Linked DNA regions of Phyllobacterium zundukense. The protein of the gene in region 1 interacts with the protein of each later gene in a pairwise test. Links are inferred from orthologs where the notes say so. Each region holds a gene or a part of one and is shown on either strand. Other genes may lie near its edges.

Evidence for each region.
Region 2: the proteins of hfq (region 1) and rho interact in binary tests that used the Escherichia coli proteins (3 or more experiments, as listed by UniProt). The link is inferred for Phyllobacterium zundukense from one-to-one orthologs.

Annotation. Positions count from the first base shown.
Region 1 is NZ_CP017940.1:1,752,024-1,766,934, reverse strand. Bases 6,732-9,674 are described here. They hold hfq (RNA chaperone Hfq), read right to left. Parts: upstream 8,352-9,674; coding sequence 8,112-8,351; downstream 6,732-8,111. Other genes in these bases: BLM14_RS08685 (lactonase family protein), read right to left, coding at 9,352-9,674; BLM14_RS08690 (D-amino-acid transaminase), read right to left, coding at 8,473-9,339; hflX (GTPase HflX), read right to left, coding at 6,732-8,103. Also shown: BLM14_RS08730 (MmgE/PrpD family protein), read left to right, coding at 1-1,283; BLM14_RS08725 (polysaccharide deacetylase family protein), read left to right, coding at 1,296-2,171; BLM14_RS08720 (carboxypeptidase M32), read left to right, coding at 2,325-3,809; BLM14_RS08715 (hypothetical protein), read left to right, coding at 3,850-4,359; BLM14_RS08710 (adenylate/guanylate cyclase domain-containing protein), read left to right, coding at 4,503-5,753; mazG (nucleoside triphosphate pyrophosphohydrolase), read left to right, coding at 5,863-6,684; more of hflX, read right to left, coding at 6,691-6,731; more of BLM14_RS08685, read right to left, coding at 9,675-10,455; BLM14_RS08680 (MBL fold metallo-hydrolase), read right to left, coding at 10,464-11,228; nitrogen assimilation response regulator NtrX, read right to left, coding at 11,339-12,700; BLM14_RS08670 (sensor histidine kinase NtrY-like), read right to left, coding at 12,702-14,911. UniProt on the Escherichia coli protein: RNA chaperone that binds small regulatory RNA (sRNAs) and mRNAs to facilitate mRNA translational regulation in response to envelope stress, environmental stress and changes in metabolite concentrations.
Region 2 is NZ_CP017940.1:3,837,054-3,851,884, forward strand. The notes cover bases 1,330-4,192. They hold rho (transcription termination factor Rho), read left to right. Parts: upstream 1,330-2,059; coding sequence 2,060-3,325; downstream 3,326-4,192. Other genes in these bases: hemJ (protoporphyrinogen oxidase HemJ), read left to right, coding at 1,330-1,862; BLM14_RS19185 (thioredoxin domain-containing protein), read right to left, coding at 3,328-4,192. Outside these bases: hemE (uroporphyrinogen decarboxylase), read left to right, coding at 268-1,299; more of hemJ, read left to right, coding at 1,323-1,329; more of BLM14_RS19185, read right to left, coding at 4,193-5,334; tRNA uridine-5-carboxymethylaminomethyl(34) synthesis GTPase MnmE, read left to right, coding at 5,409-6,743; tRNA uridine-5-carboxymethylaminomethyl(34) synthesis enzyme MnmG, read left to right, coding at 7,503-9,371; 16S rRNA (guanine(527)-N(7))-methyltransferase RsmG, read left to right, coding at 9,368-10,012; BLM14_RS19205 (ParA family protein), read left to right, coding at 10,066-10,860; BLM14_RS19210 (ParB/RepB/Spo0J family partition protein), read left to right, coding at 10,899-11,783; holA (DNA polymerase III subunit delta), read right to left, coding at 11,799-12,851; BLM14_RS19225 (prolyl-tRNA synthetase associated domain-containing protein), read left to right, coding at 13,299-13,808; trxA (thioredoxin), read left to right, coding at 13,916-14,831. UniProt on the Escherichia coli protein: Facilitates transcription termination by a mechanism that involves Rho binding to the nascent RNA, activation of Rho's RNA-dependent ATPase activity, and release of the mRNA from the DNA template.

The DNA.
Region 1 (14,911 bases):
TCGCCGATACACTTGGTGCCGCGCTTGCCGGTGCGCGCTCAGCGGAGTTCGGCCTGGCACGCAAGATTGCCGGCCAGGATGGCAAGACGCGTCTCTGGGGCACGCAAGCCTTCGCATCTGCCCGAGACGCGGCACTTATAAACGGAGTTGCCGCCCATGCGTTCGAGCTCGACGATGCCGGTGGGTGCGACCATTCCGGAGCCGTGGTCATGCCCGCGGTTCTGGCCGCCGTGTCCGCGTCGGAACATGCGGTCAGTGGAAAACACCTGATCGCGAGCGTCGTCGCGGGATACGATGTCGGGCGGCGTGTACTTGAAGCTGCGGGCGGCTATGACAGCCACAACAGCCTCGGTTGGCATTCGACAGGTACCTGCGGAACAATGGCAGCAGCAGCGGCCGTGGCGAATCTGCAAGGTTTGTCGCGGCAAGGCTGCGTCGATGCGATCACGTTGGCAACGAGTTTTTCATCCGGATTGTGGGGATTTATCCACGACGGCTCGCAAGCCAAAAAAATTCACGCCGGGCGTGCCGCCGAGGGGGGATTGTTGGCAGCCACGCTTGCTGCTGAAGGATTTGCCGGCCCCTCGAAGGTGTTCGACGATGTATGGGGCGGTTTCTTCCGTTCTTTCAACAAATCATCAGGTGAACCGGAAAAACTCTCGGAGGCGCTCGGGGAGAGCTGGAAAGTCAATCGCGCCGTTCTGAAGCCCTACGCTTCCTGTCGCGGTGCCCATTCGGCAGTCGATGCGCTCGAAGATATTCTTCAAGAAACTCAACAAGAGCCCGAGAACATTATATCCATGCATTTGCATCTCAGCGAAATGCTGATGGGCATGTGTGGACACAAAGGCAGTAACTCCATGGCGGGCACGCAGATGAGCCTGCCCTATGCCCTCGCTGCACGCTGCGTTTTCGGCACGGCTGGTCTCGATGCCTACACCTCGCAGTGCAGATCGGATCCGCGCGTCGGTGCATTCATGCAACGGATGCAGCTCGAAATCGACAGGGCCATGCAACCGCTCGACGAGCCGGTTCTGACACTGATATTTTCCGACGGAACGCGCACCTCACGCATGGTACCGCGAGCGACCGGATCTGCCGAACGACCGATGCAGCGCGAAGCGATCGATGCCAAATTCCGGCAACTTGGCGGTATGGCCCTTGAGGATGATCGGGTGTCAAATCTCTTGAATGTGCTCGACACGCTCGAACAGTTCGATGATTGCCGCCGGTTCGAGACACTGCTTGCAGGTGACGCAGACAATCGGCCAACCTTCCGCTGAAGGAGTTCCAGCATGACCTACGATCTTTCTCCACGGCCGCTCAATCCAGCGTTCAAGACACCGCCGATAATATGGCCGAACGGTGCGAAAAGTGCCCTCTTCATCGGCTTCGATGTCGATGCAGAAACGGCATGGATCGGCAACAATCCGTCGAATGTGGATCGTATGGTCACCACATCGCATGGCGGCTACGACGCCCGTGTCGGGATTACTAAAATACTGCAACTCATGGAGGAACTGGCCCTTAAGGCCACATTCTTCGTTCCGGGCTGGACGGCCCTTGCGCATCCGGCCGTGTGCGAGCCGATTCTGAAGGCAGGTCACGAGATCGGCCATCACGGCTATCTGCACAAGATGCCCGACCGCGAGAAAATGGACGAATCCTTCGAGGAGATAGATCGTGGATTCGAGGCGCTGGAGAAAGCGCTGGGCGTGAGGCCAATTGGCTATCGGGCACCATCAGGGGAAAATTTCCCCGAGCTTCTCGCTTATCTGGCGAAGGCCGGCATTCGCTATTCGAGCTCGTTCCGTGACGACATACTGCCCTATCGCCACCAGCTCGCGGACGGCAAGCCAGGCGTCGTTGAAATCCCAGTCAATTTTGCCTTCGACGACTGGAACTTCGGAATGTCGAGCCGAACCAGCCCACGCGCGCTTTTCGGGCGCGAGGCGGTTCTTCCGCTATGGGTCGACGAATTTGAGGCAACGCATGCATGGGGCGGCGTAACCACGCTGGTGCTACATCCCCAAGTCTCAGGACGGCCAATGCGCTGGCATATCCTCCGGGATTTTCTGCGGCACGTTCAGGCGAAGGGCGACGTCTGGATCGCGACTGGCGCTGAAATCACCGAGCATTTCGAGCAACTGGAACGTGACATGGGCGCCTGAGCGTCGCGAGCTCCGCACAGCGAATACAAGGAATGGTGTTAGAGTTGATGAAGGGAATCACAGCGCCCCCTGCCCGGCAAATGACGCGGTCGATTCTTGCATCACAGCCAGCATTGGTGTCTTGTGGCAGCTGCAAGAACCATCGGAGCAACCATGTCCTTCCAGCAACTCGACGATCTTGGCCGCAAGCTCGAAACGCTGGAGCATGCCCTGGCGATCCTCGGTGCCGACGAGGCGACACATATGGCGGTGGGCGGCGGCACCAAACGCGCCGAGGCAATGTCTGGCTTGGCGGGCATGCTGCACCGCCAATCCACTGCGCCGATAATCGCCGACTGGATCGCTGCGGCCGAATCTGAGGATTTGAACGACGACCAGCGCATTGCCGTCGCGGAGTTCCGTCGCCACTACACCAATCTCACCTGTCTGCCCGCTGAGTTCGTTGAGCGCCTGACGCGCGAGCGGCTGCGTTGCGAGCAACTTTGGCGCGACCTGCGACCCAAGAACGACTGGGTGGGTTTCAAGCCCGCGCTGGAAGGCATCGTAACGCTGGCGCGCGAAGAGTCTGCGTTGCGCGCTGAAGTACTCGGCCTCGACCCTTATGACGCGATGATAGAACAACATGATCCCGGCAGCCGTGCTGCAGACATTGCCCCTGTCTTCGACGAACTCAAGACGTTTCTGAGAGATTTCGTGCCGCACGTTCTGGCTGTGCAGGAGGAGCGGCTCGCCAAACGCCCGCTGAAACAATTGTCCGGGACGTATCCGATCGAAAAACAGCGCGACCTCGGACTCGCGGTGATGGGCGCGATCGGTTTCGACTTCACCCACGGCAGCCTGTCGATATCACATCATCCGTTCTGCGGCGGCGTGCCAAGCGATGTGCGCATTACGACACGCTACAAAACCTCTGATTTCCTCTCGGCGTTGATGGGCGTCCTGCACGAGACGGGGCACGCTCTTTACGAGCAGAACCTGCCACATGACTGGGGCCACTGGCCGCTCGGCAAACCGCGAGGCATTGCCGTACACGAAAGCCAAAGCCTGTTCGTTGAAAAACAGCTTGGCCGCAATCCGGCCTTCTGGTGCTGGGCGCTGCCGATGGTGGAAAAACACCTCGGCGAGAGCTGGTCGATCGACGATATCCTGCCACACGTGCACCGTGTAGAGCGCGGCCTGATCCGAGTCGACGCTGATGAGGTAACCTATCCGCTGCACGTCATCCTTCGTTTTGAACTGGAGCAGGATTTCATCGCCGGCCGGCTTGAAGTGACCGATCTACCGGAAGCGTGGGACGCCAAGATGCGCGACTATCTCGGACTGTCCACACTCGACAATCCCGCCGACGGTCCCATGCAAGACCCGCACTGGGCAAGTGCGGCATTCGGATATTTCCCATCCTATACGCTCGGCGCAATGATGGCGGCGCAGCAATGGGCGGCATTTGAAAAAATGCATCCGGCTGCAAATGATGAGATTGCCAAGGGCAAGTTCGACGCTGTCAACGCTTGGCGATGCGAGAATATCTGGTCGCAAGCTTCTCGATATACGACACCGGACTTGCTTGAGCGTGCAACCGGTGAAAAACTCAAGGCCTCATACTTCATCAATCACCTCAAAGTCCGGTATGGGGTCTGACTACGGCATCCGTTTCTCTCGAAGAGCAGGAAGTGTCGATATGAAGAAATTTCTTTCAATGTTTTTGTTCGTAGGCGCTTTAGCATTTGTCGTGGGCGCCGCGCCAGCCGAGGAGTCGGCCTTCCTTAAATCACTCGAGGGAAAATGGGCTGGCACAGGCACAGTCAAAGTGCGCACCAATTCCGCGCCTCTTGCCGTTTCCTGCCGCTTCGATTCAAGCGCCACTGATTCATCACTTGCACTCGATGGCAATTGCCGCGGCCTGATTGTGATCTCACGCACGATTGGTGCCGACCTGAAATTTAACGGGGCCACCTATACGGGGTCCTACACCGGAGCAGGCACCGGCAAAGCCGGTCTAATTGGAAGCCGACGCGACGACTCCATCAATCTGGACATCCGTTGGGCCAAGAATGTGAATGGCGACCGCAATGCGCAGCTGGTTGTACAAAAGGTCGGAAACAATGGCATGAAGCTAACCACGGTCGATGTTGACCCTCTTTCGGGCAAGACTGTTGTAACCAGCGAGATCAACCTGCAGAGACAGTGATATTGCACAAATTTCAACGGCGCGAACTGCCGACACCTGAGTAGCGATGGGCCTCACATGCCATGCGCCTCAGCGCCACTTGAATGTCGAACAGGGGCGACCCTATTTTAAGGACATGATGGGCAAACCAATGGAGTGTTGCAATGCTACCGGTATCGAACGCAACCTCTGCTTCGCCACGTGAAGGCGTCTGGCCAGCCCAGAGACGAGAAATTCTTGACTGGCTGGTGATCGAGACGCGGAATGAACGATTCATCGACAACATCCTGGTCGAGATGTCCAAGAGGTTGTTGGATGCCGGTGTACCAGTTGCCCGGGCGACACTCCATTTCAGAACCAATCATCCTCAATGGCTCGGGGCCCGGATTCTATGGCGGAAGGGATTGTCGGAGGCGGAAATCCGCACCTTCGACTACGGTATCGAAGAATCCATACAATATTTGAACAGTCCGATAAGCGAGATCAACAATGGAGCACAGGTCGTTCGGCAACGTCTCGAAGCACCTAATGAAGGTGGCCCCCTGTATCCGATGTATGATGAGTTGCGCGGTGAGGGTTATACCGACTACATCGCTTGGCCGCTCAATCATACGCTCGACAAACGGCATGTCGTGACCTTCTCGAGTGACAGTCCCGGCGGCTTCAGCGACGACCACATCGCATTTCTTGCAGACCTCCTCCCGGCCCTCGCCCTTGTCAGCGAGATCAGATTGAAGAACCGCCTCGCCCGCACGCTTTTGGAAACCTATGTCGGTCCGCATGCGAGCGAGCAGATCCTCGCCGGCGCGACAACCCGCGGGAGCGGAGTGACGGTCGGCGCTGCGATCCTGATCTGTGACCTTCGCAACTTCACGGCAATATCGGACCTCTGGCCCCGGGATGATGTCATTGAACTGTTGAACGGCTATTTTGACGCGATGTCAGAGCCAATCGAGAAGCATGGCGGGGAAATTCTCAAATTCATGGGGGATGGACTTCTGGCGATCTTCCCGCTGAGTAACCCAGATGCATGCACCAATCTTCTCCAGGCGATCAGCGAAGCACAAACCGCAATGGCCGCACTGAACGATGAAAACATCCGAGGAGGACACGACTCGCTTGGCTATGGCATTGGGGTCCACGTTGGCGACGTGATGTACGGCAATATCGGTTCCCGCAAGCGTCTCGACTTCACGGTGATTGGACCGGCGGTCAATGTTGCGTCGCGACTTGAAAGCTTGACCAAGGAGACCAAGCGTCCCGTCCTCCTGTCCAAAGTGTTCGCAGAGATGGCAGGTTGCGAATCCAGGCTGGAGAATCTCGGTTCGTTCCCGCTGAGAGGTGTCGGTGAACCAATCGACGTGTACGCGTTTTCTGGCGACTGTGCTCCTGCACACCAAAGCGAAAGCGCTTGAACCAACTCAGTCACTCTAATTGTTTCCAGTACGCGGATGTTGTGGACAATCTTGCTCTGCGCGGCACGAAACAATGTTCGCAGTCTGCGTACTGGCCTATTGTCTTCCCATGAAACCATCACGCGACATCGCCCGCCTTCTCGAGATCATGACAGCGCTGCGGACGCCCGTAACCGGCTGTCCGTGGGATCTGGAACAGGATTTCAAATCCATAGCGCCATACACGCTTGAGGAAGCGTTCGAAGTCATCGATGCCATTGAGCGTAACGACATCGACGACTTGCGCGAGGAACTCGGCGACCTGCTGCTGCAGGTCGTATTTCACGCTCGCATGGCCGAGGAACTGAAGGCATTCGATTTCGGCGATGTGGTGCAGGCCATCACCCACAAGATGATCCGTCGTCATCCCCACGTCTTTGGCGAAGAGGCTGCGCGTGGTGCCGGTATGGCCAAAGGCATGTGGGACAAGATCAAAGCCGAGGAGAAAGCTGAACGCCGTGAGCGCCGCGCCGCGCTCAATCTCGGCCTGGCGGAAGCGGATGGCTTTCTCGATGATATCCCGCACGGTTTTCCTGCCCTGATGCGCGCCTTGAAGCTGCAGCAGAAGGCCGCGAAAGTCGGATTTGACTGGTCGGAAGCAGGCCCGATCCTCGACAAGATCGAGGAAGAAATCGGCGAGCTGAAAGAAGCGATCGCCAGCGGTAATCAGAAAGATACTGAAGAAGAGTATGGTGACCTGCTGTTTGCCCTGGTCAATCTCGGCCGGCACCTTAAGCTCGAACCGGAAAGCGCCCTGCGCGGCACAAATGAGAAGTTCCGCAAACGCTTCCACTATATCGAGCGCAAATTGGCCGAACAGGAGCAGTCGCTGGATGCGGCAACGCTCGATGAAATGGAAGCACTCTGGCAAGAAGCCAAAAAAGCGAAGTAGCTCGGCTTATCTATTGCTTTTGCTCAATATTTTCTCATCGAGCATAGCGTGCGAGTTGACAGTCATATCCATGCTCAAGGTGATCGAACCGTCATCGAGGTCCTTGCGCCTTACATTGCTCGAATGCTGATAGATCCAGTCCATCAGGCGCATCTGGTTATGCTGCAGTGTGATCCTGACGTGCTTCAGTTTGCCGGCGATCCGGTCCTCGATTTCCTTGAGCAGCGCATCGATACCCTCGCCTGTTATCGCTGAAACCGGAATGGGATGTTCATTGCCAGTTGCCGCCGCGCTGAGACGTAGAGCCGCTTCACGGCCTGCATCATCAAGCAGGTCGATCTTGTTCCAGACTTCGATGATGCGCTTGGTATCGCCTCGCTCGATGCCAAGGCTGGTCATAATCGCGTGAACATCTTCCGCCTGGGCGGCGGTGTCTGGATCGGAAATATCGCGTATATGAAGGATGAGGTCGGCCTCGACCACCTCTTCCAGAGTTGCCCGGAAAGCGGCGACGAGATGGGTCGGCAGGTTGGAGATGAAACCAACCGTATCGGACAGAATGATGGTTTCGCCGTGTTCAAGCTGGATGCGGCGCAATGTTGGATCCAGCGTAGCAAAGAGCATATCTTCGGCAATGACCCCTGCTCCGGTCAACCGGTTGAACAGTGTGGATTTCCCGGCATTGGTGTAGCCGACGAGCGCGACAACCGGATGCGGCACTTTCTTGCGCTTGGCCCTATGCAGCGTGCGCGTACGCACGACTGTTTCCAGCTCGCGCTTGATGCGCAGGATCTTTTCCTGCAGTGCGCGCCTGTCAGCCTCGATCTGGGTTTCACCAGGACCGCCAAGGAAGCCGCCACCGCCACGCTGACGCTCCAAGTGGGTCCAGCTGCGGACCAGGCGGCCTTTCTGGTAGGTCAGATGCGCCAGCTCGACTTGGAGGGCACCCTCCTTCGTCTGGGCTCGCCGGCCGAAAATTTCAAGGATGAGCCCGGTCCGGTCCAGAACCTTGGCATTCCATTCCTTTTCAAGATTACGCTGCTGTACCGGTGTCAGTGAATGATCGACGATCACCAGTTCAGCGTGCGATGCCTCAATAATTTCGGCAATGGTTTCGACCTTGCCTGTTCCAAGCAATGTGGCCGGGCGCGGCGCGGAAACCTGCACGATGTCCGAATGGACAATGTCGAGGTCGATAGCCCGCGCAAGCCCCTCGGCTTCTTCAAGCCGGGCTTCGTCACTACGCTGGAACTCACGCTGGTATTTAGGACGACCGTTGTCGTCGGTCTTGCCGCCGTCATTAAAGCGTTGCGGCAAGACCGGCACGATGACGAGCGCGCGCGTAGCTTCTCTGGCAGTGTCGCCGTTATCGGCAATTCCGCCAGTCTTTTGCGCGTTGCGCCTCGTTTCCTTGGTCAAATGTGGTCTCAGTCGCTCTCTTCTACTTCAAACATCTGCACGGGCTGGCTCGGCATGATGGTCGATATAGCATGTTTATAGACGAGCTGCGAATGGCCGTCACGGCGCAAAAGCACACAAAAATTGTCGAACGACGTGACAATTCCAGTCAGTTTCACACCATTAATGAGAAAAATTGTCAGAGAAATCTTCTGTTTTCTGACTGAATTCAGAAAAAGATCCTGAAGATTCTGCGATCGTTCAGCCATTGTTTTTGTCCTTTTATGCGATCAGCAAACGTGTCTCATACAAAATTCTGCGGCGGAAGCAAATTTTCTTTGCTCCAGCAGGAGGTGAAAAATAGCGTCTGTTAGTCCCCTCACTCTCCGGTTAACAGGATGGCGTTTTTTCCGCAACGTCAAAAAACGCTTCCCGCAAGGAAAGTGTAGTCGTTCCAGGGTGACCATTTGCAACCGATTCGCCGTCAATCGCAACGATTGGCATCACGACAGTCGATGCTGCTGTCATGAAAACCTCCTTTGCCTGTCTGGCTTCAGCCACTGAAAAGCCCCTTTCCTCGATCTTCAAGCCCAATTTTTTCGCCACATCAAAAATGGTGGTTCGCGTGATGCCGCGCAAGATGCCGCTCTCGGCCGGTCTTGTCACAAGAACTCCATCTTTGGTGACAATCCACGCATTTGTAGCTGCGCCTTCCTTAACGGTACCGTCCGGATCGATGAACCAAGCTTCGTGAGCGCCCTGCTCCTTCGCCTGCTGCCGGGCCAGAACGTTGGGCAACAGACCAACCGACTTGATATCGACGCGTTCCCAACGATTTTCCGGTACTGTGATGACCTTGATGCCCTTCGCCGCCCTGGCGGCAGAAGCTTGCGGGTCGGTGCGCTTGGCGGTGATGACGATGGCTGGTGGCGTGTCTGCCGATGGAAAGACATGATCGCGCCGGGCAACGCCGCGCGTGACCTGCAGATAGACCAGGCCATTGTGCACCCGGTTTCTACGCACGACTTCCTTGATCACCGTTTGCAGGGCTTTGCGGCCCATCGGCCAACCGATCTTTAATTCGGAAAGCGAGCGGCCGAGCCTGTCGAGATGGCGAGTCATGTCCATGATATTGCCGCGTGCGATCTCGCAGACTTCATAGACGCCATCGGCGAACTGATAGCCCCGGTCTTCGATGTGGATTCCGGCTTCGGAATGCGGAACGTATTGACCGTTGACATAGGCGATGCGCGACATTGCCTGTTCTCCTTAACCGAATGTGCCGAAAACAATGCGCATGGGCGACTGGAGAGCAATGCGTTTGCCGGTATCTTCAAGCGTGCCGGTCTCGATATCGCGCTTGAAGATGGCGATGCCACCGCCTTTCTGATTGGCGACCAGCATAAACCTGCCTGATGGGTCGATAACAAAGTTGCGCGGTCCAACCCCTTGCGATGGCGTCCAGCCGATCAATGAAATCGCGCCGGTCTCGGCGATTGCATAGCTAACGATGCTGTTATGGCCGCGATTGGAACCGTAGAGAAAGCGGCCATCGGGGCTGACTGCAATTTCGGCGCAGGTATTGGTATCGGAGAAATCATCCGGCAGGGTTGGCAGTGTCTGGGAAATCGTGAACTCGGCGCTTTCAGAATTATAATGCAATACTGAAACAGTGCAGTTCAACTCATTGATGACGTAAGCAATTTTTCCATTGGGGTGAAAGGTCATATGCCGCGGGCCTGCACCATCGGGCAGTTGGGTGAACGGTGTCGCTGCAAGCGCGAGACCTTCACCCTTCGCCGGCAGATTGTAGGCCATGATCCGGTCAAGGCCGAGATCGCAGACGAAAACATAGCGATTGTCCGGACTAACAACAGCACAATGACCATGCTGGCGCTTATCCGTTGGCAGGATGGCGTTCTTGCCTTCGTGGATCGCGGCGGCGAATGCCGGATCGAGCCCACCGTCAGTGCGTATTGAGAAGGCCGCGACCGCATTGCCTGGCCGCGCACCCAGTTCCGCTACCGTATAGTTCGATGCGAAAATCAACTCGCCGCTCTGGTCAAAGCCGATGTGGCATGTGGTGTTGCCCAGTGTCGGCTGCATGTTGATGTAGGACAGTGCGCCGGTCGCAGGATCGATATCAAAGGCCACCGCCATGTTTTCATTCCAGGCGGGTATCTCGACAGCGGCATACAGGCGCTTGCGTTTCTCATCGATTGCCAGATAGCCGGGATTGTCGATCGGGAGATATTCGCTCGCGAGTGTCAGATCACCGGTCCTGTCATTAAAATGAAAGACGCTGATGCCCTTTCCCTCGCCGGGCAAGGCGTTGCGATTCAGATTGCCGACGAATGCGAATGTTTTTGACATTGGTGATCTCATGCGTTGGGGGCTGTGAGATGGAGGGGTTCTCCATCATCGGGAATGATGAGTCTATGCTTACCGATATCGGACGGTTCCGCAAAGGCTTGAAGGTCGTCGCGCGTGACCGTCGCGTGGTCCAACGCCTCCATATGCGTCGCGATGATTTTGGTTTTCTCCGGCGCGATGCGGCAAACCTCAACAGTCTGTTCGGCGTCCATGACGATCAGGATGTCATCCCATTTGGCGCCGCAGGAATGCGTAATGACGATGTCGGGCTGCGTCGTTTCGATGGTTTCCCGCACTGGGGGATAAAGGATCGTATCGCCGGCCCAGTAGATTGAGGGTTCGCCATCGGCTTCGATCGTGAAACCCATGACCTGCCCCATCTTGTCGAGAACGGGCCCCGAGCCATGATTACCCTCACGGCGCGTCAAGAGGATACCATTGACAACCAGTTCGTCGGTGAGCGGTGTGACATTGCTGAATCCGAATGACCTGATCTTTTCCTCATCGCCCGGCTGGCAAATGAGCGGCAGATGCTTGGGGACGAGGTCCTGAGCGACTTTGTCAAAGTGATCTGCATGCAGATGCGACACAAGAACCAGCTCGACACCGTCAAGGATTTCATTCGTGGTAATGGGAAGCTCGGTCATCGGATTGGGCGAGCGGCCGGTAAAGGACGGGCGGCTGTGCTTTGGTCCAAAATCCGGATCGATGAGGATGGTCAGGCCCGCATAATCAAGTTTCAGCGTTGCATTTCGGAGGAATTGCAGTTTCATGGTCACATCTCGCTACTGGCTGGATTCCACTTGTTTGATGGCTTTGTGGTGACGAAAATCGCCCATGCAGCTAGCGCCAGGGACAAAGCACACCGACGCTGCTCGCCGAGCTATACTCCCAGGGATTTCAGCTTTCGGTGCAGTGCCGATCGTTCCATGCCAACAAACTCCGCGGTGCGCGAGATGTTACCGCCAAAACGATTGATCTGGGCAATCAGGTACTCCTTCTCGAACCGTTCACGCGCTTCGCGCAAGGGCAGCGCCATGATGTGCTGATCCGATTCTGTCGGAGGCTTGGGCAGTGTGTCCCCAATCTCGGCCGGCAGCAAATCCGCTGTGATCACGGCTTCGGGATCATCACCGCGCGCAAGAATGATCAGACGTTCGATATTGTTGCGCAATTGGCGAATATTACCGGGCCAGGAGTGAGATTGCAGTACGGCCATGGCGTCGGGCCCGATCTTGCGCGGCTTGATGCCCGCCTGGTCAGCGATCTGCGCCATGAAGAACTCCACAAGCGCCGGAATATCGTCGCGACGATCTGCCAATGGCGGTACAATGACCGGAACGACCGCCAGCCGGTGGAACAGGTCTTCTCGGAAGCGCCCTTCGGCAATCATGGCCTCGAGATTCTGGGCGGTTGACGAAATAATGCGCACATCCACCCGCACGCGCTTGGTTCCCCCCACGCGTTCGAATTGCTGATCGACCAGCACACGCAAGATCTTGTTCTGCGTTTCACGCGGCATATCGGCAATTTCGTTGAGATAAAGAATGCCGCCATGCGCTTCTTCCAGCGCGCCGACTTTCCGCTCGCCTCCATCTGATTCCGTGCCGAACAGTTCTATTTCCATACGTTCCGGCGTAATGGTCGCGGCATTCAGGTTGACAAACGGGCCCTTCGCCCGCGCCGACAGGGCGTGGATGGCGCGTGCAGTCAATTCCTTGCCCGCTCCGGACGGTCCGGTGATCATGATGCGGCTGTTGGTCGGGGCGACGCGTTCGATCGTCTGGCGAAGGTGGTTCATGGACAATGAACCGCCGAGAAGCTCGAAACTCTCGCTGGACCGCTTGCGCAGATCCGACACTTCCCGTCTCAGCTTGGAGGTTTCGAGCGCCCGTTCGGCGATGAGGATCAGCCGGTCTGCCTTGAATGGCTTCTCGATGAAGTCATAGGCCCCACGACGGATTGCCGATACGGCAGTCTCGATATTGCCGTGACCGGAAATCATGACGACCGGAATTTCCGGATGCCGGCTCTTGATCTCGTCAAGCAAGGCCAAACCGTCAAGCCGGCTGCCCTGCATCCAGATATCGAGAAAAATCAGGCGGGGAATGCGGTCATCGATCGCCGCCAATGCACTGTCCGCGTCCGATGCGACGCGAGTCTCGTGCCCCTCATCACTCAGTATTCCTGCAACAAGCTCGCGAATGTCGACTTCATCGTCGACGACAAGGATGTCAGATGCCATTTCAATTCACCTGTTTTTCGGTATTTTCAGCGACCTGGGTAACGGTCTGTGCTTTTGGAAAAATCATGCGGATCATCGCACCGCGGCCCGCATAGAAGTCGTCCGGTGCGTCATGCAACTCAAGCTGCCCGGCATGGTCCTCCACAATCTTCTTGACGATAGCAAGGCCAAGCCCCGTGCCCTTGTCCCGCGTCGTCATATAGGGCTCCAGCAGGCGCTGCCGGTGTTCCCTAGGCAAGCCCTTGCCATTGTCCAGGATCTCGACAATCAGCGTGTCGGCGTCTTGCCTGGAGCGGATCAGAACATGCCCGTCTGTGTGCCCCTCTTTAACAATAGAATCAACGGATTCCGCAGCGTTCTTGATAACGTTTCCAAAGGCCTGCCCCAACAGGCGGCTGTCAAACTGACCAAGCAGCGGTACATCGCCGAAATCCCGCTCAAAACGAATATCACTCCGGCTGACCTCGACAAGGAACGAGGCCTCACGCAGTGCTTCGCGCAGATCCACTGTCTTGATTTCCGGCTTTGGCATCCGTGCGAACGATGAGAATTCGTCAACCATGCGGCCAATGTCGCCTACCTGACGAATAATCGTCTCGGTGCATTGTTCAAAGACCTCACGATCTTCAGTGATCACCTTGCCATAGCGCCGGCGCAGCCGTTCGGCGGAAAGCTGAATGGGGGTTAACGGATTCTTGATCTCATGGGCGATGCGCCGCGCCACATCAGCCCAAGCCGTGGAACGCTGCGCTTCAACCAGATCGGTAATGTCATCGACCGTTACCACGTAAGAATGCTCGATTGAATCAGCATCTTCCAGTGTGATCTGCACGTTGAACGTCCGGGCGCTGCCACGTCGCGACATAGTCACCTGTTCGCGATAGACGGACCGCCCCGTGGCATGCGCGACCTCGAAGACCAACCCTATTTCCGGAACAAGCGCCGTAAGATTCTTGCCCGCAGCGGCTGCCGGATCAAGCGAGAACATTGTTTCGGCAGAACGATTGATAATGCCTATCACCCCGTCACCATTGACGCTGATGACGCCGGCGGTCACTCCGGAAAGTACAGCCTCGGAAAAACGCCGGCGTTCGTCTATCTGGTCCTTGGCGGAGACAAGATCACGCCGCTGCGTACTCAATTGCCGGACCATTGTGTTGAATGTCTGGGACAGTGAACCGACATCACCATCGTAACGATGGACTGGAACGGAGACATCGAGATTGCCTGTTGCAACATTGTCCGCCGCGCCAATCAATAGGCGAATGGGGCGTACCAGCCGGTCGGCAACAGCGATACCAGTCCAGATCGCCGATAAGAGCAAGGTCAGGGTGAGGCCGAAATAGAGCAAGGCAAAAAGAATCTGCGTTGTAATCCCGTCACCATCAGTTTTTTGCGCGTCGGCGGTCCTCTTCTCCATGACCCGGCTGGAACTGAGAATATCCGCATCGACGGGTCGCACGGTATAAAGGAAAAGCCCCGGTATCTCACGTAACTTGATGACAGCGCTGAGCAAATTGGTCTGTTCCGGCGGAATAAGAACCGGCTTGCCGTCGGAAGCAGTATCCAGCACAGCCTTCGAAACCGTGGGAATGGTGATGTCGGTCTTGATATCGGCACGCACGGCGACATCGCCATTCGATCGAACCAGGGCTGCACTGAGCAGACCCCTTCCCAACGCCTGCTGCGTCATCAGCCGTGTAAAGCCACTGCGATCAAGATTGTATAGCGTTCGTTGTCCATCGAGATCGCTGACCATCTCCAGCGTTGTGCCCTGCAAATTCCGGGCGCTTTCCTGGATGTAGGAGTTGGCGAGGCTGATGGACGAGTTCACGATCGTCGTCGTGCGCATTTCAAACCAACGGTCAAGTCCGAGATCGAGCGTAATCGAGGCGACAATGGCGACAATCAACGCCGGGACGGCAGCGACCAGCGAAAACAGCACCACCAGACGAACATGCAGGCGTGACGCCGCCTTCCCGCGATTCCTTGCCTGGGCAACGCGGTAAATCTCCCGCCCTATCAGGACAATCAAGGCCATGATCAGGATCGCATTGACACTTGTGAGCAGCAATGTGATCCGGCTGTCGGCGTGGATCGGTGTCATCCCGGTCAAGATGAAGAAGGTGATGCCGGTCGCAAGCAATGCAAGGACCACAGTCGCGATGCCAAGCCGGGAATAAAATCTCTGGGCGCTGCCGCTTGCAGCGC
Region 2 (14,831 bases), 2.1 Mb from region 1 along the record:
TGCGATAGTTCGCCTTTCTTCCGCAGGTTTCCACATATTTATTCACAGTTAGCAATATGTTAAGCCATTGTAATGATTATATTTATGGCAGTTTCCACGTTCTTCTCGAAATTCAACCTATGGTTTTCCTGAGTTTTCGCTGAAATTCAAGACTGTGGGAAAATGCTGGCATTGTGGTAATTCCCGATACAAACAGACTCTAAGAATCAGAAAAACCAAATTAGATCTAAATTTCTTTTTTGTAAGACAAGGCCGGAGAGACTGACAATGGTTCGCAAAGTGATGAAAGTCCTTGGAGGCGAGACTGTTTTTCCTCCTCCGATCTGGATGATGCGCCAGGCTGGGCGCTATCTCCCCGAATATAGGGAAGTGAGGAAAAACGCCGGAAGTTTTCTCGATCTCTGCTATTCCCCTGACCTTGCTGTTGAGGTGACCCTGCAGCCCATTCGCCGTTTTGGCTTTGACGCGGCAATTCTGTTTTCAGATATCCTGGTTGTCCCGCATGCGCTTGGGCGCGATCTTCATTTCGAAGAGGGACGCGGGCCCGTGATGACCCCGATCGACGTCGATGGAATATTCTGGCTGGAATCCAGTGGTGCTGCGGATCGCCTGGAGCCGGTCTATGAGACGGTGCGGCTCTTGCGGCAGCAGCTCCCCACGGAGACAACACTGCTTGGCTTCTGCGGGGCTCCTTGGACCGTGGCGACCTATATGATTGCCGGTCATGGAACGCCTGATCAGGCTCCAGCCCGGCTTTTTGCCTATCGCAACCCCGAAGCCTTCCGGAAACTGCTGGATGAACTTGCGGATGTTTCAGCTGAATATCTGATCCGGCAGATCGATGCTGGCGCCGATGCCGTGCAGATTTTCGATTCCTGGGCGGGCGTTCTCGACGAAGCCTGCTTCGAGCAGTTTTGCGTAGCACCGGTAGCGCGTATCGTCAGAAAGGTCCGGGCCGTTCACCCGGGTGTGCCGATTATCGGTTTTCCAAAGGGTGCCGGCGCGCTTTATGTCAATTACCGGGAACGTACCGGAGTGACGGCCCTCGGACTGGATTGGTCGGTGCCGCTTTCAATGGCATCGTCACTTCAGGGTGGTGGCGCGGTTCAGGGGAATCTTGACCCCTTGCGGGTCGTTGCCGGTGGTCGCGCCCTTGATGAAGGTGTCGATGCCATTCTGGATTCTCTCGGTCAGGGGCCACTGATATTCAATCTTGGCCATGGAATTACGCCGGATGCGCCGGTATCGCATGTTGAACAGATGGTTCACCGCGTGCGCCAGGCTACCCGGCGAAAATAACCATAATCGGCAAGGACGACAGCATGACGACCACAAGACCGGATGAGAGCAACTCACGGAAAGTTCCGCTCTTGCCGCGATCGATCGGGGCGGTGGTCGCGATCTGCGTCATTGCACTGGTTTTGCTGTACCCCGACAGTGCCTATTTGTGGGTGAAGGCGATCCACGTTATCGCCGTCATCTCATGGATGGCAGGTATGCTCTATCTGCCACGCTTGTTCGTATATCATTGCGCTGCCGAACGCGGCTCTGCCCAGTCAGAGACATTCAAGGTCATGGAACAGCGGTTGCTGAAGGCTATCATCGATCCGGCCATGGGGATAACCTGGCTCGCGGGTTTGTGGCTCGCGTGGCAATCGGCGGCCTATATGGATGGCTGGTTCCATGTGAAATTTCTGGCAGTTCTCATTTTATCGGGCGTGCATGGGTATTTTTCCAAGGCCGTGCGGCTGTTTGCCGAGGACCGGAACGAGAAACCGGCACGCTTCTGGCGCATGATGAATGAGGTGCCAACGGTTCTCATGATTATCATTGTTCTCATGGTCATCATAAAGCCATTTTGATCAATCACAAAAACTGCGGTCAGATATCAATACCACTCATGAAACCTCTTGCCCTTGCCGCCATGATTGGCTAGATAAGGGCCTCCTCTCTGGAAATACCGCCACAGCAAGCCTCAGCCATTTTCAGTGGCACTGCATTCAGGCATCGTCATTTCCCTTCCCCATTTCAAACCAATAGAATTAAGAGTTCCGCACACATGCAGGAAATGAAATTACAAGAACTCAAGAACAAGACTGCGGTCGATCTTCTCGCTTTTGCCGAATCGCTTGAGGTCGAAAACGCCAGCGTCATGCGCAAACAGGAATTGATGTTTGCCATTCTGAAGAAACTGGCTTCGCAAGAAGTCGAAATCATCGGCGAAGGTGTTGTCGAGATCCTGCAGGATGGCTTCGGCTTCATGCGTTCCGCCAATGCCAATTATCTCCCCGGCCCTGATGACATCTACATCTCGCCATCGCAGATCCGGCGTTTTTCGCTGAAGACAGGCGATACGGTCGAGGGCCCGATCCGTGGACCGAAAGAAGGTGAGCGTTATTTCGCCCTTCTGAAAGTCAACACGATCAATTTCGAAGATCCGGAAAAAATCCGCCACAAGATCCACTTCGACAATCTGACGCCGCTCTACCCGAATGAGCGCTTCAAGATGGAACTGGAAAATCCGACGACCAAGGATCTTTCCGCTCGCGTGATCGATCTGGTGGCGCCGCTCGGCAAAGGCCAGCGCGGGCTGATCGTTGCACCGCCGCGAACCGGTAAGACCGTCCTGTTACAGAATATCGCGCATTCGATCACTGCCAACCATCCGGAATGCTATCTCATCGTTCTCCTGATCGATGAACGGCCGGAAGAAGTGACCGACATGCAGCGCTCCGTGAAGGGCGAAGTCGTGTCTTCGACCTTCGACGAACCGGCCTCCCGTCACGTTCAGGTGGCGGAAATGGTCATCGAGAAGGCTAAGCGCCTCGTTGAACATGGCCGCGATGTGGTTATCCTGCTCGATTCCATCACCCGTCTTGGCCGCGCATACAACACCGTCGTGCCATCATCCGGCAAGGTACTGACTGGTGGTGTTGATGCCAATGCCCTGCAGCGCCCGAAGCGCTTCTTCGGTGCCGCTCGTAACATCGAGGAAGGCGGCTCGCTGACCATCATCGCGACAGCCCTGATCGATACCGGCAGCCGCATGGACGAAGTCATCTTCGAAGAATTCAAGGGAACCGGTAACTCGGAAATTGTGCTCGACCGGAAGGTCGCCGACAAGCGTATCTTCCCGGCAATGGATATCCTCAAATCCGGTACGCGTAAGGAAGACCTCCTCGTGCCGCGTCAGGATCTGCAGAAGATCTTTGTTCTTCGCCGTATTCTCGCGCCGATGGGTACGACCGACGCGATCGAGTTCCTCATCGACAAGCTGAAGCAGACCAAGACCAACGGCGAGTTCTTCGACTCGATGAATACATAACCCTACGAAGTTGGGCGAAAAAGCGCTTCAAGTGCTTCTTCTGTCGCCACTGGTGCAAGACATACAAGCCCGCGGCACAAATAGGCCGCGGGTTTTTTTATCGTTGTCTCTCCGCCGCCGGGCAGGAGTTCAATCTTCTTGTCCTTGTTGAAGGGGATCCAGATGTCCACGCGCCGCGGATCCGGATGGCGGTCAGCCACCTGCATCAACGGGTGGTTCTTGTCTGGCGCAACCAGCACGAGCTTCATCGGCTCGAGCAGGAGACTGGCGCTGTTGAGAACACCAGCCTGGCCATAGCGCTGCTGCAGCACCCGGCCGAGCGCATTCTCGGCAATTCGTTCCGCATGCTGCCGCAATGTCTCGTCACTCGTGACCACCGCCAGACGGGCGATGGCTTCCATGATCTGTCCGGTGGCGCTTGGGATGGCCTCATCCTGATCGCCACGCACACGGATGATGACATCCGCGCTGTCCGATGCGCTGAGGGCATAGTTGCCGTCGTCAGTCCTGTGCCATTTGTCCAGCATGGTGAGCCAATGGCGCGCGTCGTCAATATATGTCCCGTCCTGCGTCGCCTGATAAAGCGAAAGAGCCGCGTTGATCATCGCCGCGTAGTCGGAGGATAGCCCAGGAAACAGGCGCGAATCGCCCAATACTGAATGCGGGAGCCGGCCATCGATCATCGATTCGGATATGGAACGATATGCGGTAAGGCTGAGATCCAGCCAATCCTTGCGCTCGAATGCACGGCCGGCCTCGGCGAGTGCGCGGATCATCAGGCCATTCCAGTCCGTCAATGCCTTGTCGTCGCGGCCAGGGCGAATGCGGTTTTCGCGGAGAGCAAAGAGCGCCTGGCGCGCCTGTTTCAATTGTTCCTCGCTTTCGACGTCAAGCACGTCGAGTGAGTGCAAGCGATTGAGGATCGTCTTGCCTTCCCAATTGCCCTGCTCGCTCACATCATAAACCCGGCGGAACGTATCGAACTCCGGACTGCCCGGAACTTCGCCTGTGGTCCAGACATAGAATCGACCTTCCTCGCCTTCGCTGTCGGCATCGAGGCTCGAGGCAAAGCGCCCGTCCACCAGCATTTCCCGCTGCAGCCAGGCAATGGTTTCTTCGATTCGGTTACGGAACAATTCCTCGCCGGTTTCCGCATAAGCATATGTCGCGTGGCGAATGAATTGCGCATTGTCGTAGAGCATCTTTTCGAAATGCGGCACCAGCCATTCATCGTCAACGGAGTAACGGGAAAGCCCGCCACCAAGATGGTCGTAAATTCCGCCCTGCAGCATGGTCCTGAGACTAAGCAGAAACGCATCCCTATGGTTCTTTTCGCCGTTGCGCAGCCAGGACAGCCATAGCGCATCCATAAACGGTGCATTCGGAAACTTGGGCGCACCAGAGAGGCCGCCTTTGGTACGATCCACCATTCCATGGATATTTTCGGAGAACTGATCGAACAGGCGCTGATCAAGCGGCGAGGCCTCTGCCTTGGCGTCAAGCCGAGCGCTCACGTGTGTTGTCAATGCCTCGACATTCTGCGCGACACGCGAACGGTCTTCGTTCCAAGCCCTGTTGATCGATTGCAGCACATCGAGAAAACCCGGCCTGCCATAGCGCGAGTGCTTGGGGAAATAGGTTCCACCCCAGAACGGTTTGGCTTCCGGCGTCAGGAACATTGTGAGCGGCCATCCGCCCTGCTCGCCCATTGCTGCCAAGGCTGCCATGTAGATCTGATCGATGTCCGGCCGCTCTTCGCGGTCCACCTTGATATTGACATAGAGCGCATTCAAGAGGGCCGCGACTTCCGCATCCTCGAAACATTCATGCGCCATGACATGGCACCAGTGACAGGCGGCATAGCCAACCGAAAGAAGTATAGGCTTGTCTGTTGCACGCGCCTCCTCAAGCGCCGCCTTGCCCCACGGCCGCCAATGAACCGGGTTGTCCGCATGCTGGCGCAGATAGGGACTGGATTCATGACCGAGGAGATTGGCTTGCTGAAACATCGGAACTTCTCATGCCCTTTTCGTATGAAGCGCAGCAGTCTACAAGGTTCCAATGTAAGCTTGGACAGAATGAAATGAAACAGACCCATGTTTTTGGCGAGACGATTTTCGCCCTCTCCAGCGGCAGATTGCCCTCCGGCGTCGCGGTTGTCCGCATTTCCGGACCACAGACTCGATTCGTTATCGAAACGATTTGCGGTAACCTTCCTGAAGCGCGCTACGCTGCCCTGCGAACGTTCAAGGATACCCAGGCCAGTGCAATCGACCGCGGACTTGTGCTCTTTTTCCCCGCTCCACATAGTTTCACCGGCGAAGATTGTGGTGAATTTCATCTTCATGGAGGCAAGGCAGTCGTCGATGCGATGCTATCGGCGCTGTACGCGTTTGAGGATTGCCGGATGGCGGAGGCTGGTGAATTCACCCGCCGGGCCTTTGCCAATGGAAAGTTCGACCTGACCGTTGCCGAGGGACTGGCCGATCTCATCGCCGCGGAAACCGACAGCCAAAGAAGGCTCGCGCTGCAGATTTCGTCGGGAGCCCAGGCCCAGTTATACGCATCCTGGCGAACCGAACTGATCCGAGCGCGGGCATTGATCGAAGCGGAGCTTGATTTCGCCGATGAAGCTGACGTTCCCGGTTCGGTATCCGATCAGGTATGGCACTCCATGCGGGACTTGGCAGAGCGTATCCGGAAACACGTTGCTGATGGAAAGCGCGGCGTCATTATCCGCGATGGCTTCCGTGTGGTTATTGTTGGTGCTCCCAATGCCGGAAAGTCCAGCCTGCTGAATGCGCTGGCCGGCAGCGATGTTGCAATCGTATCGGACGAGCCCGGTACGACGCGCGATCTGATCGAGATCAAACTTGATCTTGCTGGCCTTCCCGTCCTCGTCACGGATACCGCCGGGTTACGCGAAACCGAAGGCAAGGTCGAAAAGATCGGCATCGGCCGCGCGCTTGAACGAGCATCCTCGGCCGATCTGGTCTTGGCGCTCATCGACTTGTCTGACCCGATCGCGCCAGCTCTCAACGATATAGAGACTGGTGCAATGCTCAAGGTTGGTACGAAGTCGGATCTGGCTCCTGCTCCAGCTGCAGCAGATTATGATCTGACGATTTCGACGCGAAGCGGGACAGGACTTGCGGATCTCCTGAAAGTTCTTGCCTATCGGGCAGAGTTGGCCGCGGGCAATCTCTCGGACCCATTACCGACCCGGCGCCGGCACCTGGAACTGCTCGTTGAGACAAGCAACGAAGTGGACACTGCAATCCAAGAAGTCAGGGCACCGCTGGAAGTACGCGCAGAATTCCTCCGCCGTGCATCACATTCGCTGGGGCGCATTACTGGTGACGTCGATGTCGAGGATATTCTGGATGTGGTGTTCTCGCAGTTTTGCATTGGCAAATGATTCACGTGAAACACTAGGATTTCATGGATAAGCTTTTTGCGCGGTTAGTTTACCTCACTTACGATTTGTCACGCGCTTTCTGCTCCTGAAAATTCACCCCCACCCGCAGCTCCGCTGCGACCTCCTCCATCGAAGGGGGAGGTGGGGATGCCATTATACCGGCTTCACCCTCCCCTCGATGGGGAGGGTCGGACCGCAGGTCCGGGGTGGGTGAAACAGCGGTTCCTGGCTTGCACGCAAAATAATCCCGCCAACTTATCCAACACCCGCGAACCTCGTTTATTCTATCCCGGTCCTTTCCACGGGGAACTGCTTCCGGAGCCGTTCGAAGTGGGGAGAGGATCGGCGCCTCCGATGGCGGGTAACGGACCCGCTGTCCGGGGAAGTTGCGTCCAAGGGTTCCCCTGCCGGTACTAGGACCGGTGCGTGCTGGACGAGCACTGTGAGGGGCGGTGGGTCAGGTAAGGGCTACGAGCCCGGCCGCTGCCGTCGCGACGCGGAACGGATGCGATAGAAAAACGCCGGACGGGCGGTCTTCGGATCGCATATCACTACCAAAAGACGCGCTTCGACGACCGCCCGTCTTTCCCACCAACTCAATGGCCAGACTCGAGATGAGGGCGTGGCAAGGGAGGAGTTCGCAGCGTCAAAGGAGCGCTGGAATGTTTCACGTGAAACACTGTTTATTGACTCACACTTGACTCACGGCTCGGTTTTGCCCATCAAGACGCAGATTCGAATCTCTGAAAGTTCTGGCACGTGCAAGACGTTTTTGATGTCATCATTATTGGTGGTGGTCATGCCGGCTGTGAAGCAGCAGCGGCTTCCGCGCGCTTTGGTGCCAGGACGGCGCTCGTCTCCCATCGCGCCGATACGATCGGCGTAATGTCATGTAATCCGGCCATTGGCGGGCTTGGCAAGGGCCATCTTGTTCGTGAGATTGACGCGCTTGATGGCCTCATGGGGCGCGTCGCCGACGCAGCGGGCATCCAGTTTCGCCTCCTTAACCGTCGCAAGGGTCCTGCCGTTCGGGGACCGCGCACCCAGGCCGACCGGAAACTCTATCGCCTGGCCATGCAACAGGCTATAGCCGAGCAGGCAAACCTGATCGTGATCGAAGGCGGGGCGAATGATCTCGTCATTGAGAACGGTACGGTTTCCGGCGTCCAGCTGATGGATGGCCGCGTACTGCCTTGCGCGTCTGTGGTGCTGACGACAGGCACCTTCCTTCGTGGCCTGATCCATATTGGCGAGAAGAAGATTCCAGCGGGGCGAATGGGTGAGGCCCCTGCCCTTGGCCTATCCGACACACTGGCTAGCCACGAATTTGCGCTTGGCCGCTTGAAGACAGGAACACCGCCGCGGCTCGATGGCCGCACGATTGATTGGCAGAGCCTGGATGTGCAATCAGCGGATGAGGATCCGCTGCCATTCTCCTTGATGACGGACAGGATCCAGAATCCGCAAATCGACTGCGGGATCACACGGACAACGCCGAAGACTCACGCGATCATCCGCGCCAACCTGCATCGATCCGCGATGTACTCCGGCTCGATCGAAGGCATCGGTCCACGCTACTGTCCTTCTGTCGAAGACAAGATCGTCAAATTCGGTGACCGCGATGGCCATCAGATATTCCTGGAGCCGGAAGGCCTTGATGATCATACGGTTTACCCGAATGGCATCTCGACCTCGCTGCCGGAAGACGTACAGCTTGACCTGTTGAAGACAATCCCCGGCCTTGAGCGCGCGGTCATGCAGCAGCCAGGCTATGCCATCGAATATGACTTTATCGATCCGCGCGAACTCGACCGTAGCCTGCAGACACGCCGTATCGGCGGTTTGTTCCTGGCAGGGCAGATCAACGGAACCACCGGTTACGAAGAGGCTGCAGCGCAGGGCTTGCTTGCCGGTCTGAACGCTGCACGGCTTGCCGGCGGTGTGGAGCCGGTGATCATTCAGCGGACCGAAGCCTATATCGGCGTCATGGTCGATGACCTTACCTCGCGCGGCGTGAGCGAGCCATACCGTATGTTCACTTCGCGCGCAGAGTTCCGCCTCTCATTACGCGCCGATAATGCAGATGAGCGGTTGACCCCGATGGCGGAGCGTCTGGGCATTCTCGGTGCTGCGCGGAAGGAGCGCTTTGACGCCCGGACGTGCAATCTGGATGCTGCTCGCGCCTTGGCGAAAAAACTGACCATCACCCCAAACGCAGCAGCGCAGTTCGATCTTCATCTCAACCAGGATGGTATCCGGCGCTCGGCCTATGATCTATTGGCATTTCCCGATATCGATCTCGGACGGATCAAGCGAATTTGGCCGGCGCTTCGTGAGATCGATAGTCGCATTGCCGATGCGTTGGAGATCGAAGCGCAGTATGCGGTTTATCTTGAGCGGCAAAAGGCTGATGTGGCAGCTATGGAGCGCGAAGAATCACTGTTGATTCCGCAGTCCATCGACTTTTCTGCTACATCGGGGCTCTCGAATGAGCTGAAGCAGAAGCTTAAACAACGGCAGCCGCGTTCCATTGCTGAAGCCCAACGCATTGACGGCATGACACCAGCGGCACTGGCGTTGATTATCACGCAGATACGCCGCACGCCGCCCCCGCGAGACGTTGCGTGAGCAATTGGCGCGAAAAGCGGTTGCAAGAAGTATTATCCAATGTTTCACGTGAAACAGTGGATAACTTGCTCGGCTTTGAGGAACTCTTTCGTAAATGGTCAAAAGCCATAAATTTGGCATCACCCTCGACGCTGGATGAGCTTTGGGAGCGGCATATCGTCGACAGTGCGCAGCTTTTCGACATGGCACCGGCCGCCACCCGATGGCTTGATCTTGGCTCTGGCGGCGGCTTTCCGGGTGTTGTGCTGGCAATCCTGTTGAAAAAACGCCCGGGTGGCAGAATCGATCTGGTAGAGAGCAACGGCAAGAAAGCCGCGTTCTTACGAACAGCCATTGGTCAATTTTCCGCCCCTGGAACGGTCCATGCCGCAAGAATCGATGCCGTATCGTCCAAAATACCGACGCCGGAGGTCATCACGGCTCGTGCCCTCGCTTCATTAAGCGATCTTTTTGTGCTTGCCGAGCCCTGGTTGACCACTGGCGCAACCGCCCTGTTTCAAAAAGGACGGGATTACCGCCGCGAAATCGAGGAAAGCCGTGACGCTTGGGTCTTTGATCTGGTAGAACGAGCAAGTGTGGTCGACAAAGATTCTGTCGTGTTGCAAATCAGCAATTTGCGGCACGCGGACCGGAACCGATAGACAACTAGCATCCATCTGACCGCCGAGAACGGTGTTTTGCTTGAGGAACAGTGATGAACAGCCAGACTCGTATCATTACCATAGCTAATCAAAAGGGTGGTGTCGGCAAGACCACGACGGCGATCAACCTTGCGACGGCCTTGGCCGCGATTGGTGAGAATGTGCTCATCGTCGATCTGGATCCGCAGGGCAATGCGAGCACGGGCCTCGGGATCGATCGGAAGAATCGTGAAGTTTCCTCCTACGACGTCTTGATGCAGACTGCGTCAGTTGAGGAAGCGGCGGTGCCGACAGCTGTGCCTAGCCTGTCCCTGATACCCTCGACACTCGACCTTTTGGGTGTCGAAATGGAGATCGCTAATGCTGCGGATCGCGCGACTCGTCTGCGCAAGGCATTCCGCGGCAATCCTGCAGCATCGCCTTTCTCCTATATATTGATTGATTGCCCGCCTTCACTCAACCTGTTGACGATGAATGCCATGGCTGCGGCGGATTCCGTTCTGGTTCCATTGCAGTGCGAGTTCTTTGCGCTTGAGGGTCTCAGCCAGTTGCTTGAGACCGTCAATCAGGTGCGGACTGCGCTCAACCCCAATCTGACCATTCAGGGCATCGTGCTTACCATGTATGACGGTCGCAATAATCTGGCGACCCAGGTCGTTGATGATGTCCGCTCTTTTATGGGTGACAAGGTTTACCGCACCGTCATTCCCCGCAACGTCCGCGTTTCCGAGGCGCCGTCCTACGGTATACCCGCGATTCTTTATGATCTGAAGTGCGCCGGCAGCCAGGCTTATCTGCAGCTGGCGTCGGAAGTCATCCAGAGAGAGCGGCATTTACGCGCCGCTTGATCGATTCGAATACGAAACATTTATGAGAGCCTGTGACAATGAATGAAGATCTGTCAAAAAAGCGCCTCGGCCGTGGCCTTGCAGCACTGATCGGCGAGATGGACCGGCTGCCGGATGAAAATGCGCCGCGCATCGCCACTCTGGATCGTCAGATTCCCATTGAGTTCGTTACACGCAATCCACGCAATCCACGCCGCCTGTTTACCGAAGGCGATCTCGAGGATCTGACCCAATCCATTCGTGAGCACGGTATTGTTCAGCCGGTCGTCGTCCGGCCGGTCAAGGACTCTCCGGATCACTATGAGCTGATCGCTGGTGAGCGCCGCTGGCGTGCCGCGCAGCGCGCTGGTCTGGCCACTGTTCCGGTCATTATCCGTGAGGTTGATGACCGTGTCGCGCTGGAACTTGCGATCATCGAGAACGTTCAGCGTGCCGACCTTAATCCCATCGAAGAAGGCATGGGATATCAACTACTTATCGATGATCACGAGTATACGCAGGCCGATCTGGCGCAGGTTATTGGCAAGAGCCGTAGCCATGTGGCCAATACTTTGCGCCTCCTGAAACTGCCCGAGCCGGTTCGTGACATGATCACGAATGGTGCATTGTCGGCCGGTCATGCCCGGACGCTGATCACAGCGACAAATCCCGGCGCGCTTGCTGATAAAATCGTGCGCGACGGCCTTTCGGTGCGCCAGGCGGAAGCCCTGGCGCAGGGTGGCGGTACAAAACCAGCGGTTGCGAAAGTCAAGGCTGATGGGGATGACGGTAAGGACGCGGATACGCGTGCCTTGGAGAAGCTGCTATCGGATGTGACCGGCATGCGTGTAACGGTCAATCATCAGAACAAGGGCGGCGATGTTCGCATTCACTACGCGACGCTGGAGCAGCTCGACGAGATTTGCCGCCGCCTGCAAAGCTAAGTTGTTTGGGAAATATCAGCGCCCGCTGCTGCGGCCCGCCCGCGCGGCCTCAGCAGCCAGCGCTATGAGCGATTGCCGGATGACGGGAATGGCGAGCGCCGCATTGCGCCGACTCTCCAGAACGGTGCGCTGCAGGCGCTCGATAGCCCTGGCGCAGGATTGCGTCGTCCAGCGCTGCAGGGCGGTCTCAACCAGCTTCTTCCTTGCAAAGAAAACCGGTGGCCGTGCCGTAGCAACGGCCGATCCAGCATTCTTTCCCTCACTCTCCATGCCGTAACGTAACGTTTGTAACGACTGGAACTGGCGAATTGCCGCGCTCAGGATGAGAAAGCTGGATGAACCGGTTCCGATTACCCGATCGAACGCGTGGGTGAAATCCGTCATGTTGCCGATCATCATGGCATCGACAATTGTTTCGTATGAAGTGGCGCTGACATCGCCAATAATATCGCGCACATCGTCTGCGGTGATGCGCTCCCTGCCATGGGCGTAGAGGCAGATCTTCTCGAGCTCGGCACGTGTCGCCAGCCGGTCGCCGCCAAGGCTCTCCTTGAGGAGGTTGCGGGCATCGAGGGTTATCTGCAGCCGGTTCCTGGCAAACATGTCATCGATGGTGCTGTCGATCCCGCGCGCATCGTCGCTGTAGCAGGGCAGAGCCATGGCGCTGGCGCTTTGTTCCACGGTGCCGCGCAGACCGGCACCCTTCTTCAGGTCCCCGGCTTCGATCAGAATATGGGTATCGACAGGCGGGTTCTTGCTGAGATGGGCGACCGCATCCGCCAGCCCCTTTTGACCTGCCGCATTGCGCACCCAGATCAACCGCTCGCCGCCAAACATCGAAATCGTGTTGGCCTCGTCGGAAAGCCGGCCAGGTTCAGAATTGATGTCATCCGCGTCGAGTCGAATCACGGCAAAGGGATCGTCCTGGGCGAGACCGGTGAGCTTGATAAATACCCCGGCTCTTTCGCTCACCAGACCCTTGTCGGGGCCATAAAGCAGCACGATGGGGTAGGCGCGATCCAGCCTTTTCAGAAAAGAATCAACCTCGTGTGCTTTCTTCTGTGCCATGCTCTCGGGTTTAATGGTTTGAGCAGAGATTGCAATTGCAACCTGTATTCGGGAGGTGCGACAGGCCAGTGCTACGTTACCTGGACCAATGACCCCGCATAGTCACAGCCAGGGTCTGGACAGCAAAAAGGCCCAGGTAAACCTGAGCCTTTTGATCTTCGGACAACTGGAGCGGGAGAAGGGATTCGAACCCTCGACCCCAACCTTGGCAAGGTTGTGCTCTACCCCTGAGCTACTCCCGCATGCGCCAGTCTGTCTTGCGAAGCGGGGCCTGTATGACCCAAGCGCCGGCTAATTGCAACAGGGAATTTTCGACTTTTGCGAGATATGTCAAAAAATCGAGCACGCCGATTTGACAAGGCGCAGCTTTTCCCTTGAGGACGCATCATCGACCCATTACGAGAGACGCAGGCATATTCGGTCGAGCGGTTTATTCGGAAGGCGATCATGGGCAAGACAATTGACGAGTTGATGCAATATCTCACTGAACTTGGCATCAAGGTATCGACAATCCATCATCCGGCGGTGTTCACCGTGGCTGAAGCCCAGGATCTGCGCGGCCAGGTTAGTGGTGCGCATACCAAGAACCTGTTCTTGAAGGACAAGAAAGATCATTATTTTCTTGTGACGGTTGATGAGGAAGCTGAGGTCGATCTCAAAACGATTCACACGAAGATTGGTGCGGCCAGCCGGGTTTCCTTCGGCAAGCCGGAAAAACTTCTGGACTTTCTCGGTTTGACGCCTGGCGCAGTCAGCGTCTTTGGCGCGATCAACGACACCCAACATCAGGTCAAGGTCGTGATCGATGCCGACCTGCTGGAAAATGACATTGTCAATGCGCATCCATTGACCAACGAGGCCACCACATCAATCGGCCGGGACGATCTGTTGAAATTCCTCAAGGCAACGGGTCATGAACCATTGATCTTGAAAATAGACGGATCGACCCCAAACTGATAGCTGAATATGGTCAAGTGCGGCAGTGATTGATCAAATCGATCGGCAAATGACGGGAGAACTTCATGAGCGATACAGATAACCCGTTTGGCGGCGGCTATGGAAGCATGCCGGGCACCACGACCGTGTCCTACGGGGCGGCTCCGAACGGGGCGGCCAGAAGTGCGGGCGAGGTGATCAAGGACACAACGACGGCTGCCTTTCCTGCGGATGTTATCGCCGAATCAAAGAGCCAGCCGGTTCTCGTGGATTTCTGGGCGCCGTGGTGCGGACCGTGCAAGCAGCTGACTCCTGTCCTCGAAAAGGTGGTTCGCGCGGCAGGCGGGCGGGTAAAGCTGGTCAAGATGAATATCGACGATCACCCGGCGATTGCCGGACAACTTGGCATTCAATCCATTCCGGCTGTCATCGTATTTGCCGACGGCAAACCTGTCGATGGTTTCATGGGCTCGCTGCCTGAATCCAAGGTCAGGGAATTTATCGATCGTATTGCTTCGCCCGATGGCGGGAAAGACGCGGCCATTCAGTCGGCACTCGACGCGGCAACGCAGGCTGTTGAAACCGGCGATGCCGCGCAGGCGGCCCAGATCTATGCGGCCATTCTTGCTGAAGTGCCGGATCATGTGGCGGCTCTTGCCGGCCTTGCCAATTGTCTGATTGAACTCGGTGACCTTGAACAGGCGAAAGCCACGCTGGAGCGGGTGCCCGCAGACAAAAAGGAAGATGCGGGTGTTCGAGCCGCCGAAGCGAAGATTGCATTGGCAGATCAGGTTGCGACGCTCGGCGATCCAGCGGCGCTGGAAGCGCGATTGCGCGAGAATCCCAAGGACCATCAGGCGCGATTTGACCTTGCAATGATCCTGAACGCCAAGGGGCAGCGCCATGAAGCAGCCGATCATCTTCTCGCCATCATGAAAGCCGATCGTGCATGGAATGACGATGGTGCCCGCAAGCAGCTGTTGCAGTTCTTTGATGCGTGGGGCGCAGGTGACGAAGCTTCCGCCACCGCACGCCGAAAATTGT